One region of the Rhizobium sp. CAU 1783 genome, then DNA from elsewhere that is predicted to be linked to it. Evidence: riboswitches for the same ligand, from Rfam matches in the RefSeq annotation. Region 1 holds a riboswitch; the other holds the start of a gene.
The links. Region 1 has a riboswitch for thiamine pyrophosphate ahead of thiM (hydroxyethylthiazole kinase). Riboswitches for the same ligand answer to the same signal wherever they lie in the genome.
Positions count from the first base shown of each region.

Region 1 (7,417 bases):
ACGACTGCTTCATCTGCCGCATGGCGGTTCGCAGCATGACCGATCTCGACCGTATCCTGGAACGGGTCGTAGAGCGGGCACAGACCAACACGTCGATGATCAAGTCGACCCCGGTCAAACGACGGTTGCCGCCCTTCGTCGGCTGAGGGGACGGTTCAACATTCCGCCACCGGCGAAAGGCAGGCGGCCCCGGTCACGCGACCCCGGTCGAGCCGAAGCCGCCGGCGCCGCGCGTCGTCTCCGATGCCGAGGTCACCTCCACGACGCGCGCCTGGACGACCGGTGCGATGACCACCTGCGCGATCCGCATGCCGCGGGTGATGTCGAACGCCTCCTGCCCGAGATTGACGAGCAGCACCTTCACCTCGCCGCGATAATCGCTGTCGATGGTGCCCGGCGTGTTGAGGCAGGTGACGCCGTTCTTGAAGGCCAGCCCCGAACGCGGGCGGATCTGCGCCTCGAAACCCTCCGGGATCTCGAACACGAAGCCGCTCGACACCAACGCCCGCTGGCCGGGCTCGAGACGCATCGGCTGGCCTTCCGCGACGGCGGCCCGAAGGTCCATGCCGGCGGCTCCGGCGGTCTCGTAGGCAGGCAGGGGAATGTCCTCGCCGTGTGGCAGCCGGACGAGATTGAGCTGGGGGCCGATGACATCGCGCATGACGTTTCCTTCTTGCCGGGCGTTCCGCATCCCCAATTGCATATTCGGCCCCAACTCGCTAGATAACCGCCCAACCAAAAGGATTTTCAGCACATGGCCGAAACGCTCGCAGAGGCGGTCTCCCGCCGCCGCACCTTCGCGATCATCGCGCACCCGGACGCCGGTAAGACCACGCTCACCGAAAAGCTGCTGCTGTTCGGTGGCGCGATCCAGCTCGCCGGCGAGGTCAAGGCCAAGAAGGATCGCATCCAGACCCGTTCGGACTGGATGAAGATCGAACGCGAGCGTGGCATCTCGGTCGTCACCTCGGTGATGACCTTCGAATACGAAAGTAATGTCTTCAACATCCTCGATACGCCCGGTCACGAAGACTTCGCCGACGACACCTATCGCACGCTGACGGCCGTCGACGCCGCGGTCATGGTGATCGACGCCGCCAAGGGTATCGAGCCGCGGACGCTGAAGCTGTTTGAAGTCTGCCGCATGCGCGACATCCCGATCATCACCTTCGTAAACAAGATGGACCGCGAGAGCCGAGATCCCTTCGAGATCCTCGACGAGGTCGAAGAGAAGCTGGCGCTCGACACGGCTCCGGTCACTTGGCCGGTCGGCCGGTCGAAGACCTTCGCGGGCTCGTACAATCTCGCCGCCAGCACCTTCCGCGGCTCCGACACCCAGGTCGAGCCGCTGCCGGTCAACGGTCCGCAGGCGATCGCCGACCGGCTGCCGGAAAACGAGCGCCAGGCCTTCATCGAGGAGCTTGAGCTCGCCCGCGAGGCCTGCCGTCCCTTCGATCGGCAGTCCTTCCTCGAAGGTCACATGACCCCGGTCTTCTTCGGCTCCGCGCTTAAGAACTTCGGGGTGCGCGACCTGATCAATGCGCTCGGCGATTTCGCTCCGCCGCCGCGCGACCAGGTGGCCGACACACGCACGGTTCATGCCAATGAGGACAAGATGACGGCCTTCGTCTTCAAGATTCAGGCCAACATGGACCCCAACCACCGAGACCGCATCGCCTTTGCCCGCATCTGCTCCGGCAAGCTGGAGCGCGGCATGAAGGTTCGGCTCGCCCGGACCGGCAAGCAGATCGGCCTCACGGCCCCGCAATTCTTCTTCGCCTCGCAGCGCCAGCTCGCCGACACCGCCTTTGCCGGCGATGTCGTCGGCATCCCGAACCACGGAACGCTCCGCATCGGCGATACGCTGACCGAGGGTGAGGCTCTGGTCTTCCAGGGCGTGCCGAACTTTTCGCCGGAAATCCTGCGCCGCGTCCGTCTCGAGGATGCGATGAAGGCCAAAAAGCTGAAGGAAGCGCTCCAGCAGATGGCGGAAGAGGGCGTGGTACAGCTCTTTTCGCCCGAAGACGGCTCGCCCGCGATCGTCGGCGTGGTCGGCGCCCTGCAGCTCGACGTTCTGAAGGAACGACTCTCGGCGGAATATGGCCTTCCGGTCTCCTTCGAGATGTCGCGTTTCTCGGTCTGCCGGTGGATTTCGGCGGAACAGCCGGGCGAGCTCGACAAGTTCATGAACGCCCGGCGCGGCGACATCTGCCGCGACCTGGACGGCGATCCGGTCTTCATGGCACAGGACAGTTTCTCGCTCCGCTACGAAAGCGAGCGCTATCCGGCGATCAAGATGGCCGCGATCAAGGAGTATCACGCCATCAAGGCGGCGTGATCCTCAGGTCCTGGTGGCGGCAAGTCGACTGGCGTGGTGCGAGATCGCTCTCAGGCGAGCCGGACCAGTGTCATGTCGCCGGTCGTATCAAGCCCGACGCCGAGCCCTTCATAGCTGGCGATCGTCGGGTGTCTTGTATCGAACGGGTGGGCGTGGGTCGCGGTGACGACCATCACGTCGGCACCGGCCGCCTCGGCGGCCAGAACACCGGCCATCACATCTTCGAACACCAGGCAGCGGGCGGGGTCGACGCCGAGATGCCGGGCGCCGAGCCGATAGCCGGCCGGATCCGGCTTGCCGACCATGACATCCTCTGCCGTGACGATCTTCGGCGGCTGCGGCAGGCCGGCTGCCTCGATCCGGGCGCGGGCGAGTGCCGTCGGGGCCGAAGTGACGATCGACCAGCGGTCCTTCGGCAATGCGTTGAGGAAATCGATCGCGCCCGGTAGGGCCACGACGCCTTCCACGTCCTCGATTTCCCCGCGTTCGATGACCAGGGCCTCCGCTTCCGGATCGACGCCCGGCAGGTTCAGCCCGCGGATCGTGTCGATCCCCCGCTTGCCATGCATGGTCGGCAGGAAGGCGGCGACGTCGAGGCCGTGCGCTTCCGCCCATCGGCCCCAGACCCGCTCGGCGGCGGCAATCGAATTGAGCAGCGTGCCATCCATGTCGAACAGGAAACCGGCATGGCTGCGGCCGAAAACGGAGGTCTTGGAGTTCAAGCGTGTGATCCTTGCGGCGAGAGGTGAGGGCAGTTCGACTACCCGTTTTTCGTCAATACCGCAAATCACGCGCATGCGAGGCTTCGGTTTCCGGACGCGTTTTCGGATTGCCTCCTAGGATTCTCGGGTCCGGCAGCACGATCAACAGGGAGGAGTGACAGGCGGGCGCGATGGGGCTATAACCGCGGCATTGAGAGACAGGGGCGCTCGTCGCAAGACGGGCTGAGAAGTACCCTTAGAACCTGAACCAGATAATGCTGGCGGAGGGAGTCGCTCGGGGCCTTTTCGCCGTTCGTGCGCCGATCGTCCCCTGGCCCTTGCCCCGTCGGAAAAGGGGCAAGATGACCAAAACCGAAACTCCCGGAACCCTGCTGACAGCCATGCGTGGGCTAAACCCGCTCGTGCAGTGCATCACCAACTATGTGGCGATGAACGTCGCCGCGAATGTCCTGCTTGCCGCGGGCGCCTCTCCTGCCATGGTCCATGCAGAGGAAGAGGCGGGCGAATTTGCCGGGTTTGCCGGTGCACTTACCGTCAACATCGGAACGCTGTCGCCAGCCTGGATTGCCGGCATGAAGGCGGCCGTCGGCGGCGCCACGGCAGCGCAACGTCCCTGGGTACTCGATCCGGTTGCGCATTTCGCGACGGGCTTCCGGCGCAAGGCAACCGCCGATCTGCTTGCGCTCGGCCCGACCGTGATCCGCGGCAATGCCTCGGAGATCTTATCGCTCGCCGGCGGCACAAGCCTGGCCCGCGGCGTCGACAGCCGTGACCCGGTCGAGCGCGCCGATGAGGCGGCAAGACGCCTCGCGGCCACGCAACGCTGCATCGTCGCGGTCACCGGAGTGACCGACTTCGTCACGGACGGCGATCGGGCAGTCCGCATTCACGGTGGGTCTTCGCTGATGCCGCAGGTCACCGCTCTCGGCTGCTCGCTGACCTGCCTGGTCGGCGCCTATGTCGCGGCCCGGCCGGAGAGCTCCTTTGATGCGACGGTGGCTGCGCTCGTCCACTTCGCGGTCGCAGGAAAGCGGGCGGCCGAGCGGTCGCAGGGCCCCGGCAGTTTCGCCATGCACTTCATCGACCAGCTCGCGGCCGTCGATGCCGCCGCTCTCGATGAAGAGGGAGAGGTGGTGCGGCTTTGAAATCCTTCGATCTCTCGCTCTATCTCGTGCTCGATCCGGAGCTTTGCCGCCCGCTCGGCATGGTCGAGACCGCGCGGCGCGCCGTTGAAGGTGGCGTGACCATGGTCCAGCTGCGCGACAAGGATGCGACCTCGGCCCGCATGATCGAAGCGGGCCGGGCCCTGAGGGCCGTACTTGTCGGCACGGGCGTGCCCCTGATCGTCAACGACGATGTCGAGGCTGCGGTCGCGATCGGCGCCGATGGTCTGCATGTCGGCCAGGACGACATAGAGGCGAGGGTGGCCCGGCAGTTGATCGGTCCCGACATGATTCTTGGCCTGTCCGTCGAGAGCGAAGTTCTGGCGGCGGCGGTCGATCCGGGCGTCGTGGACTATGTCGGGATGGGACCGGTCTTTGCCACATCCACCAAGCCAGGCCACAAGCCCCCGGTCGGCCTCGACGGGCTCGCACGAATGCGCGCCGTCACGCGCCTGCCGGCCGTCGCCATCGGCGGGCTGAAGGCGGGCCATGTCGAACCGGTCCTGAAGGCCGGCGCGGATGGCCTCGCGGTCGTTTCCGCCATCTGTGGGCAGCCGGACCCCAGGGCCGCGGCCGCAGAGTTGTCAGGGGCCATCCGAAAGGCAAGATCATGATCCGCAACATTCTCTCCATCGCCGGCTCCGACCCCTCCGGCGGCGCCGGCATCCAGTCCGACCTCAAGGCCCTTTCCGCACGCGGCACCTACGGCATGGCGGTGCTCACGGCCTTGACAGCCCAGAATACGCAAGGCGTCTCGGCCGTTCATGCCGTGCCGCCCGGCTTCGTTGCCGAGCAGATCCGCATGGTCTTTGCCGATATCCGCGTCGATGCGGTGAAGATCGGCATGATCGCCAATGCCGAGATCGCGACGGCAGTCGCCGACGCGCTCGCCCCGCATCGCGGCATTCCCGTCGTGCTCGATCCGGTGATGATCGCCAAGGGCGGGGCAAGCCTCCTCGACCCGGCGGCCGTCGGCGCGTTGACGACGCGGCTCCTCCCGCTTGCAACGTTTCTCACGCCCAACCTGCCGGAAGCCGCCGCCCTGCTCGGTGAGCAACAGGCGACCGATCGGCCGGCCATGGAGGCTCAGGCAAACAGGCTTCGTGCGCTTGGTCCCGCGGCGGTGCTGGTCAAGGGAGGCCATCTCGGCGGAACCGACAGTCCGGACGTAATCGTGTCCGAGAAGGGCACCACCTGGCTCGAGGCGCCGCGCGTGGCGACGAGGAATACCCACGGGACCGGTTGCTCCCTGTCGAGTGCGATCGCCGCCGAACTGACCGGGGGCGCCAGCCCCGAGGAGGCGGTCGCGGCCGCGAAGGCCTGGCTTGCCCGGTCGATCGCCGAGGCCGGCAGGCTGTCCGTCGGCTCGGGCCACGGACCGGTCCATCATTTTCATTCGCTCTGGAACACGAAAGGAACCATCCTGTGAGCTTGCCAATCGATCAACAGACCGTGCTTGTCACCGGCGCCGGTCGCGGCCTCGGCGCCGCGATCGCCGCAGCCTTTGCCCGAGAGGGCGCTGCGGTCGCCGTCAACTACCGCAACAGCCGTGACGAGGCCGAGGCCCTGGCCTCGCGGCTCGGTGACAGGGCCGCCGCCTTCCGCGCCGATGTGCGTGATGGCGAGGCCGTCAACCGGATGATTGCAGATGTAACCACGCACTTCGGCGCCCCGACCACGATCGTCCACAATGCGCTGGCCGATTTCTCCTTCAACGGCGATGCCCGTTCGAAACTCGACGCGATGGCGTGGGAGGAGATCGCCGCCCACATGGAGACAGGGGTGAAGGGTGCGCTGAACCTCGTCAGGGCCGCAGTGCCCAAGATGCGCGAGCGCGGCTTCGGCCGGATCGTGCTGATCGGTACCAATCTCTTTCAGAACCCGGTCGTGCCCTACCACGACTATACGGCGGCAAAGGCTGCACTCCTGTCGCTGACCCGCACCGCTGCTGCAGAACTTGGCCCGTCCGGGATCACGGTCAACATGGTCTCGGGCGGATTGCTCAGGACCACCGACGCGAGCCGCGCGACGCCGGACGCCGTGTTCGACCTGATCGCAGGTTCCACGCCGCTGCGCCGGGTAACGACGCCCGACGAAATGGCTGATGCCGCGCTGTTCTTCGCAAGCCCCTGGTCGCGGGCGGTGACCGGCCAGAACCTCGTGGTTGACGGAGGATTGGTCTTCAACTGATCGGAGGAGCAAACGTCAGCGGCGGGGAACCGGGCACGGGCGGCCATTTTCGCCGCGACCGACCCGCCCTGGCCCCCTGCGGAGTTTTCAAGAAATCTTCTGTCGACAAACTGAATGCAAGATGATATCCCATGGTCAATCCCGTTGACGGATCCACTCCGTCAACCCTCAGAGACCTGCCCAAGGAGACCGACATGAAGGCCCAGATATTTTCAGGCGTAATTCCCGCGCTCATGACGCCCTGCAATGACGACCGTACACCGGACTTCGACGGGCTGGTCCGCAAGGGCAAGGAACTGATCAGCAAGGGCATGTCCGCGGTCGTCTATTGCGGCTCGATGGGTGATTGGCCGCTGCTGACCGACGAACAGCGCATGGAAGGTGTGGAACGCCTCGTGAAGGCCGGTATTCCGGTCATCGTCGGCACCGGTGCCGTCAACACCGCCTCTGCTGTCGCCCATGCCGCCCATGCCCAGAAGGTTGGCGCGAAGGGCCTGATGGTCATCCCGCGCGTCCTGTCTCGCGGCTCTGTCGTCGCTGCCCAGAAGAACCATTTCAAGGCGATCCTGTCCGCCGCTCCGGATCTTCCGGCGGTCATCTACAACAGCCCCTATTATGGTTTCGCCACCCGCGCCGATCTGTTCTTCGCGTTGCGCGCCGAACATCCCAATCTGGTGGGTTTCAAGGAATTCGGCGGCGCTGCCGACATGCGCTACGCGGCCGAGAACATCACCAGCCGCGATGACGACGTCTCGCTGATGATCGGCGTCGACACCTGCGTCTTCCATGGCTTTGTCAATTGCGGCGCGGTCGGCGCAATCACGGGCATCGGTTGCGTGCTGCCGAAGGAAGTCCTCCATATGTGCAACCTCGCGCAGGCCGCCGCCGCAGGTGACGCGGATGCCCGGACCCGTGCACTGGAACTTGAATCGGCCCTGGCCGTGCTCTCGTCCTTCGACGAGGGTCCGGACCTCGTTCTCTTCTTCAAGCACATGATGGTGCTG
Region 1 is NZ_JBTOLM010000002.1:333,530-340,946, forward strand. It holds gene ACX93L_RS08350 (Lrp/AsnC family transcriptional regulator) at 1-146, shown strand, start outside; gene dut (dUTP diphosphatase) at 194-661, opposite strand; gene ACX93L_RS08360 (peptide chain release factor 3) at 755-2,338, shown strand; gene ACX93L_RS08365 (HAD-IA family hydrolase) at 2,389-3,060, opposite strand; TPP riboswitch at 3,250-3,346, shown strand; gene thiM (hydroxyethylthiazole kinase) at 3,402-4,205, shown strand; gene thiE (thiamine phosphate synthase) at 4,202-4,837, shown strand; gene thiD (bifunctional hydroxymethylpyrimidine kinase/phosphomethylpyrimidine kinase) at 4,834-5,652, shown strand; gene ACX93L_RS08385 (3-oxoacyl-ACP reductase) at 5,649-6,413, shown strand; gene ACX93L_RS08390 (dihydrodipicolinate synthase family protein) at 6,608-7,417, shown strand, end outside.

Region 2 (7,417 bases), on a different contig from region 1:
ACGGCCGTTAGGAAACGGAAGATCTGCGTGCCGATGCGGATCACCGTGATGTCGAAGTCCCAGCGCTCGGCGGTGGCGTGCGCGGTCGCGGCCTCTAGGCCGTTGACCGTGACCTCCTGGATCGTCTCGGGCAACAGGCCCGTCACCCAACCGCTGGAAATGTAGTTCTTGAGGCTGCGACGCTGGTTGTCGGACACGCCGTCGAAACGGATCGCGACGTCGCCAGGCCCGGTTGCCAGAACCGCCTCCACCTTGTTGTCGATCTGGAAGCCGTCCGGCACGTCGAAACGGATGCCGAGACTGCCATGCAGGAAGGTCTGCCCACGCACATAGCCCTCTTGCGGGCTGTCGCCATAGAGCAGGCCGTCGATACCCTTGAGATAGTAGTCGCGACCGGATTCGCCATGAGAGCCTTCCGGCCCGAAGGCCCGGGCGTGCCGGCGCGCAAGCTCCACGCGCTGCGGCGCGTTCGGATGGCTCGACAGGAAGTCGAGGCTCTGGTCCGCATCCGGATCGACGGAGGTGAAGTGGCTGTAGGCGGCCATTGAATCGAGGAAGCGGGCCGCCGCATAGGGGTCGTAGCCGGCCTCGCCGAGCGTGCGCACGCCGATGACGTCGGCCTGGAGCTCCTGCTGCCGCGAGAAGGCGGCGAGCCGGAGCTTGCCGCGGGCCAGCGCCTGCTTGCCGGCGAGATCGCTCGACAGAACCTCAGCCACCACGCGGCTGGCGATCACTTCGGCTTCCTCACGGCGCTGCCGCTCGATGCCGTGGTTCGCCGTGACATGGGCCATCTCGTGGCTGAGCACGGCCGCCACTTCCGAGGCATCGTTGGCCAGCGCCAGCAGGCCGCGCGTCACGTAGAGATAGCCGCCCGGCAGGGCAAAGGCATTGATCGCCGGGGAATTCAGGATGGTGATGCGATAGGACTGGTTCGGGTTTTCCGAAACCGCCGTCAGCGCGCCGGCAATCCGGGCGACCAGCTTTTCGGTGCGTTCATCGTGATATTCGCCGCCATAGCTCGCGACGATTCGCGGATGCTCGCGCGCACCCATCTGCGCGCGCGGGTCGTCCTTCTGCACTTCGTCGACGATCTGCGGATTGCTCGACGGACCAACGGTCGGCTCATAGGCTTGCTCGAAGATCGACTGGCAGGAGGACAGCACCAGCGAGGCGCACAGCACCGCCACGATGCCCGGCATTGCACCAGCCGAAAGGCTTCGCCGAACGCGGCTGAGACGCGATACGCCCTTAACGCCCATGACCTGCTTCCTGCCCCGATGACACCGTGCCTTCCCAACTCCTTTTGAAGCGCCCGACCGACCGACGCAACCTGAAAACGGATGAACCCTCAAGGCCGTGCGCCAGTGCGGCCCTTTTAACACCATTCATTAGATATGGATAAACTCGCATAGGGAAAAAAGAGGCGCGGGTCGAGAACAAGGAAACAAACAAGGGCCGGCATAGCGGTCGAGGTTTGAGCAAATGCCACTCGCGAGCGTCCAAAATAAGGCGGAACGACGCTTGAACGACCCCGCTAGGATGCTGATTCGCCGAGAAAAGCGGCGATTGCCGGCAGATCCGTCCGGGAGAAGAACACGTCGCGCGTTGCATGCAGCGCAATCCGGCCATGCTCCAGAAACAGGACGTCGGACGCAAGGCGAGCCACGTCCTGCGGGTCGTGCGTCACCAGCACGATGGTAAAGCCGGTTTCACGGTGAAGATCCGCCAGGAGATCGACCATCGCGGCGCGCAGGCCCGGATCGAGCGCGGCGAAAGGTTCGTCGAGAAGCACCACCGGCTTTTTCCTGACCAGCGCCCGGGCAAAGGCCGCGCGCTGCCGCTCGCCGCCCGAAAGCGTTGCCGGCATGCGCTTCTCCTGGCCTTGGAGCCCGACACGGACAAGCGCCGACGAGACCGACGCGCGATCCGCGGCCGTGAGCCGGAGGGCCGGGTCGATCCCCAGCCCGACATTGGTGAAGAGATCGAGATGGGCAAACAGGTTGTTGTCCTGGAACACCAGTGAGACAGGCCGAGCGGCGGGCAACCGCTCTGTTACGTCCTCGCCCTCGATACTGACCCGCCCCGTATCCGGCTGCTCGAAGCCGGCAATCAGGTTGAGCAACGTTGACTTGCCGGATCCCGAAGGTCCGACGATCGCGGTGATCTGACCGGCGGCGATGCGGCAGTCGAAGTGAAACTCGACACTCCCCAGCTTGCGCCCAACGTCTTCGAGCACCACCGCGCTTCCCGTTTCAGGCGGCATTGTCCCTCTCCCTTCTTCCCGTGCCGGACGTCCCTGCAAGGGCAAGCATCAGGCACACGATGCCCAGCACAAGCGCGAGCCCGTCGGCATCCTGGCTGCGATAGGCACCCATCCGGCTGTAGATCAGCCAGGGCAGCGTCGTGAGGTTTTCCGAGCCGAACAGCGCCACTGCCCCGAGATCGCCAAGCGACAGCGCCATGGCGAAGGAGAGTGCGGTCAGCACCGGTCGGCGCAGCACCGGCCAGTCCACCAGCCGAAGCCGCGCCATGCCGCGAATACCGAGACTGTCGATGAGGCGCGCACTTCGCAGCCGGTGCTCTTCGAAGGCGGGCGAAAGGACGCGCATGGCAAAGGGCAGCGCCATCAGCGCGTTGATACCGACGACGATCGCCGGCGCATAGGTCGCGGTATCCCCGAAACTGCGCAGAATCATGAACCAGCCTGTGGCGAGCACGGCGGTCGGCACGAGCAGGACGAGTGACGACACACCCGACAGCAGGACCGAGAGCGTATGGCCGAACAGCGGCGTCCGCTGCCCGCCATCGAGCCCCGCCCGCGCACGGATGATCGCGACCGCGACGGCAACGGAAAGCAGGGCCGCCGAAAACCCGATCGTGAGGCTTGTCAGCCCCGCCCGCCAGACGGCCTCCTCCCTGACGAGCTTCGAAAGATCGGCGCCGAAGCCTGCGACAACGACCTGGCCGAGCGGCAGCCCGAGGAAGAGCGCCGCAGCGACAATGACCACCCTGTCAGCGATGCGGGAGCGCAGGCTCCGACCGTCATAGCGGCGCGGCGCGGCTCCGGCCGTCATGCCCGGATCGGTCGGCACCGGGAAAAGCGCCATCACCCCGAGGATCGCCGCCGTCACGGCAATCTGCGCGAAGGCCAGGGAGACCGCGCGCACCGGATCGAAGTCGAAGCGCAGCGCCTGGTAGATCGCCACCTCGATCGTCGTCGCCGCCGGCCCGCCGCCGAGCACCAGAACCAGCGTGAAGCTGGTTGCACACAACATGAAGATCAGGCCGGCAATACCGGGGATGACGCGCGCGATCACCGGCCATTCGATGAAGCGGAAGGTCGAAAGGCTCCCCATTCCGAGGCTCGCCCCGGACCGCCAGTATTCCGCCGGAACGTTTTCCAGCCCGGCCAGCATCAGGCGGGCGGCGAGCGGCATGTTGAAGAACACATGTGCGATGAGGATGCCGAAAAGGCCGTAGATGCCGAAACGGCCGTCCGCGCCCAGCGCAACGAACAGGTCGTTGACCAGCCCCTGCCGTCCCCAGATCCCGACAAGGCCGAGCGCGCCGATCAGCACCGGCAGCCCCATCGGCACCGCCATCAGGCGGATAAGCCAGGCCCGCCCGGGAAAACGGGGCTGCCGGGCCAGTGCACGGGCGACCGGGATCGCGCCAAGGATCGAGAAGAGGGTCGACAGCACAGCCTGCAGCAGCGTGAACCGCAGGACAGAGCGAACCACGGGATCGCTGAATATGGACACCGGCGAGGTTTCGCTGCCGATCCTCAGCAGGGAGACGATCGCCGTTCCGACGAAGGCGCCGATCAGTGCGAGCACGACAAGGCCGCCGGCAAAGGCCGGCAGCCACCTGCGTCCCGGGGATCGGAACCCGGCCGCCATGATCAGTTGAGCGTCATGGCCGCGAGCCACTCGTCGATCCAGGCTTTGCGATGCTCGGCCACCTCTTCAGGGCTCATCAGATAAGTCTTGGACGGCTTCACCAGCGTGTCGAAGGCCGCCGGCAGCGGTTCGGAGGTCGCCGTCGCCGGCATCATCCAGTTGTTGGTGGCGATCGTATCCTGGAAGCCGGGCGTCACCATGAACTGCAGGAACTGCCGGGCGAGGTCCCTTTCCGGTCCCGACTTCAGGATGCCGGCCACCTCGATCTGGACGTAGTGGCCTTCGGCAAAATCGGCAGCCTGGTAGCGCTCGGTGTTTTCGGCAACCATGTGATAGGCGGGCGATGTCGTGTAGGAGAGCACCATCGGCGCCTCACCCTTGGTGAACAGGCCATAGGCCTCAGACCAGCCGGGAGTGACGGTCAGCACGCGGTCCTTGAGCTTGGTCCAGGCTTCCGGCGCCTTGTCGCCATAGACCGACTTGACCCAGAGCAGCAGGCCGAGACCCGGCGTCGAGGTGCGCGGATCCTCAATGACGATCTTCTCTGCCGGATTGCCCTCAACCAAGTCCTTGAGGCTCTTCGGCGGGTTCTTCAGTGTTTCGCTGTCGTAGACAACCGCGAAGTGGCCGTAGTCATAGGGAACGAAGGTGTCGTCGGAGAAGCCGCCCGGCACCTTGACTGCAGTGGTGTCGATGCCGTGGGCCTCAAACAGACCGGTCGCCTTGGCTTCCGCGACCAGGTTGGTGTCGATGCCGAGCACCAGATCGGCCTTGCTGCCCTCGCCTTCGAGCTTCAGGCGGGTGAGGAGCGCCACGCCATCGGCGACGCCGACGAAATCGACCGTGCAGGCGCAGCCCTTCTCGAAGGCCTCCTTGACCTTCGGGCCTGGACCCCATTCGGAGATGAAGCTCTCATAGGTGTAGATGGTTAGCTTCTTGTCGGCGGCATGGGCCGCAGGCGCCGAAAGCGCTGCGATCGCAAAGATTGCGGCAAGGCCGCGACGAAGATGGTGGTGACAGGTCGGCATGATGCGCCCCTCCTCTGCATGTTGAAAAATCGGGATAGGGCGTCTTTGATCTACGCGTCTAATCCCTCCGCCGGTGTTAGCCGGATCAGGTTCCGCGGGTTGGCCGTTCGCCTCTCAGCCAATCGTCCGTCGCCGGAAGAAGGGCACCCCGTTAGAGCAGGAAGAGACATAACGTGCCGACGCGCGGCTTGCAAGCCGCAGCCAATCCTCGCCGCTCGGGACTTCCCGTGCGAAAACCCTTTGCCAACCTCTTTGGTCTAGAATGGCCCCGTGGACGGCCCGATATTGACAGCCCGCATGGACATCCCGTCCCGGCATGGTATCTGATGGGGCCGAGACGGCGAGAAACTGACTGCATGTTCAATTCGGTACCCGATATCCCTGCGCCGGATGCACCGGCCACTGCGACGATCGAGATCAGTTTTCGACGGCAACTCGCCATAGCCGCGGCGTCTTTCTGGGCCTCGCCGGTTCGCAACCGCATAATGCTTCTCGCCACGGCGCTGCTGGCAATCATTCTCCTGACGGCGTACGGCCAGATCCTGCTGAACAGCTGGAACGCACCGTTCTACAATTCACTCGAACGCCGCGACCTCGATGCCTTCATCGCCGAGCTCGGCAATTTCGCCAAGATCGCCGGTTTCCTTTTGCTCCTGAACGTCATCCAGACCTGGCTCAACCAGATGACCGCGCTCTACATGCGCGAGGGCCTGGCGCGCAACGTGGTCGACGAATGGCTGACGGATCGGCGGGCCTATCTCCTGATGATGACGAGCCCGCTCGGCGTTAATCCCGACCAGCGCCTGCACGAGGACGCCCGCAAGCTCGCCGAAATGACCACGTCGCTGACGATCGGCCTGGTTCAGGCAACCATCCTACTTGTGAGCTTCATCGGCGTCTTGTGGCAGCTGTCGAGTGGCTTCGTCTTCCATTTTCGAGACTACAGCTTCTCGATACCCGGCTACATGGTCTGGGGCGCCGTTGCCTATGCCGGCATTGCCTCGCTGTTCAGCCAGGTCGTCGGATGGAAGCTGACCCGCCTCAATGCCGAGCGTTACTCCAACGAGGCCGAACTGCGCTTCTCGCTGATGCGCGCCAACGAAAACCTCGAGGCAATCGCACTTGCCGGCGGCGAGGAGACCGAGCGCCGCCATATCCACGACAAACTCGATGCGGTGCTGCGCTCCATCCGGGCGCTCGCCACGGCGCTCACCAACCTGACCTGGGTCACCGCCGGCTTCGGCTGGCTTGCCATCCTGGTGCCGATCCTGATCGCGGCTCCCGCCTATTTCGCCGGAACCATGACCTTCGGCGGGCTGATGATGGCGGCGGCCGCCTTCAACCAGGTGCATTCGGCGCTGCGCTGGTATGTCGACAATTTTGGCGCCATCGCCGACTGGAAGGCAGCTCTGCTGCGCGTCTCGACCTTGCGCGCGGCGCTCATCGACATGGATGTCAGCCCGCGCGAAGGCCAGATCGTCGTCCTGCGCGGCGAACCCGAACGCCTGACGCTCGAGGCGGTGTCGATCGCCTCCCATGTCGACGGCGACTGCGAGCAGGACGGCTTCCGGATCAAGGAAGGCAGTCCGACCATCGCCTTCGGCGAGCGCGTGATGATCAATGGCGACCAGGGCGTCAACCGCAGGCTGCTGTTCAACGCCATCGCCGGCCTTTGGCCCTATGGCAAGGGCCGCATTCTCCTGCCCCGGGAGGACGACATCCTGTTCGTTCCCCAGCTGGAATACCTGCCCGAAGGCAAGCTCAGAAGCGTTCTCGCCTACCCGCTCGCCTCGGCCGCCTTCACGGACGAAGCGATGATCGCATCGCTGCAGCGCGTCGGCCTCGGACGTCTCGTCGGCAGGCTTGACGAACGCGCTCGCTGGGACCGATTGCTCGACAAGGATGAACAGATGGCCATCGCCTTTGCCGGCCTCTTGCTGCGCAAGCCGCGATGGGTCGTGCTGAACGATGTTCTGGAAGGACTCGAACCGGATACCGTCACTCGGTTGTCCGGCGTGCTGGCCGAGCTATCCGGATCGACCCTCGTCTATATCGGCCGCTCCGGCGCATTCTACGACACGCTTTCGCCGAACCTTCTGCACCTGGAACGGATCCATTGCGAGCCGCTGCAAGAGCCGGCGCCCCAAGCGGGCTGAGACCCCGCCATCCACCCCGCATGCGAGCGTCGGCATAGAGGACAGGAAAGCCTCAGCCTTCCAGTTCCTCACGCAGCATTTCGAGCTCCAGCCATTCCTCTTCCATGCGGATAAGGTCGGCGCGCAGCTTCTCGGTCTCGGCGGCAAGCTTGTTGAACGTCGCCGGATCCTTGGTGAAGAGGTTCGGGTCGGCCATCTTCGCCTCGCGTGCAGCGATTTCCTTCTCCGTCTTCTCCATCTCCTTCGGCAGGTTCTCCAGCGCAAATTTCTGTTTGTAGGAGAGCTTGCCCTTGGCCCTTCCGCCACCGTCCGCCGGCTTGGCCGATGTCTCGGC
Region 2 is NZ_JBTOLM010000004.1:166,967-174,383, reverse strand. It holds gene ACX93L_RS17245 (M48 family metalloprotease) at 1-1,199, opposite strand, end outside; gene ACX93L_RS17240 (thiamine ABC transporter ATP-binding protein) at 1,535-2,263, opposite strand; gene thiP (thiamine/thiamine pyrophosphate ABC transporter permease) at 2,253-3,899, opposite strand; gene thiB (thiamine ABC transporter substrate binding subunit) at 3,902-4,927, opposite strand; TPP riboswitch at 4,973-5,088, opposite strand; gene ACX93L_RS17225 (ABC transporter ATP-binding protein/permease) at 5,284-7,083, shown strand; gene ACX93L_RS17220 (ABC-F family ATP-binding cassette domain-containing protein) at 7,136-7,417, opposite strand, start outside.
Region 2: another riboswitch for thiamine pyrophosphate. It lies ahead of thiB (thiamine ABC transporter substrate binding subunit); the one in region 1 lies ahead of thiM (hydroxyethylthiazole kinase).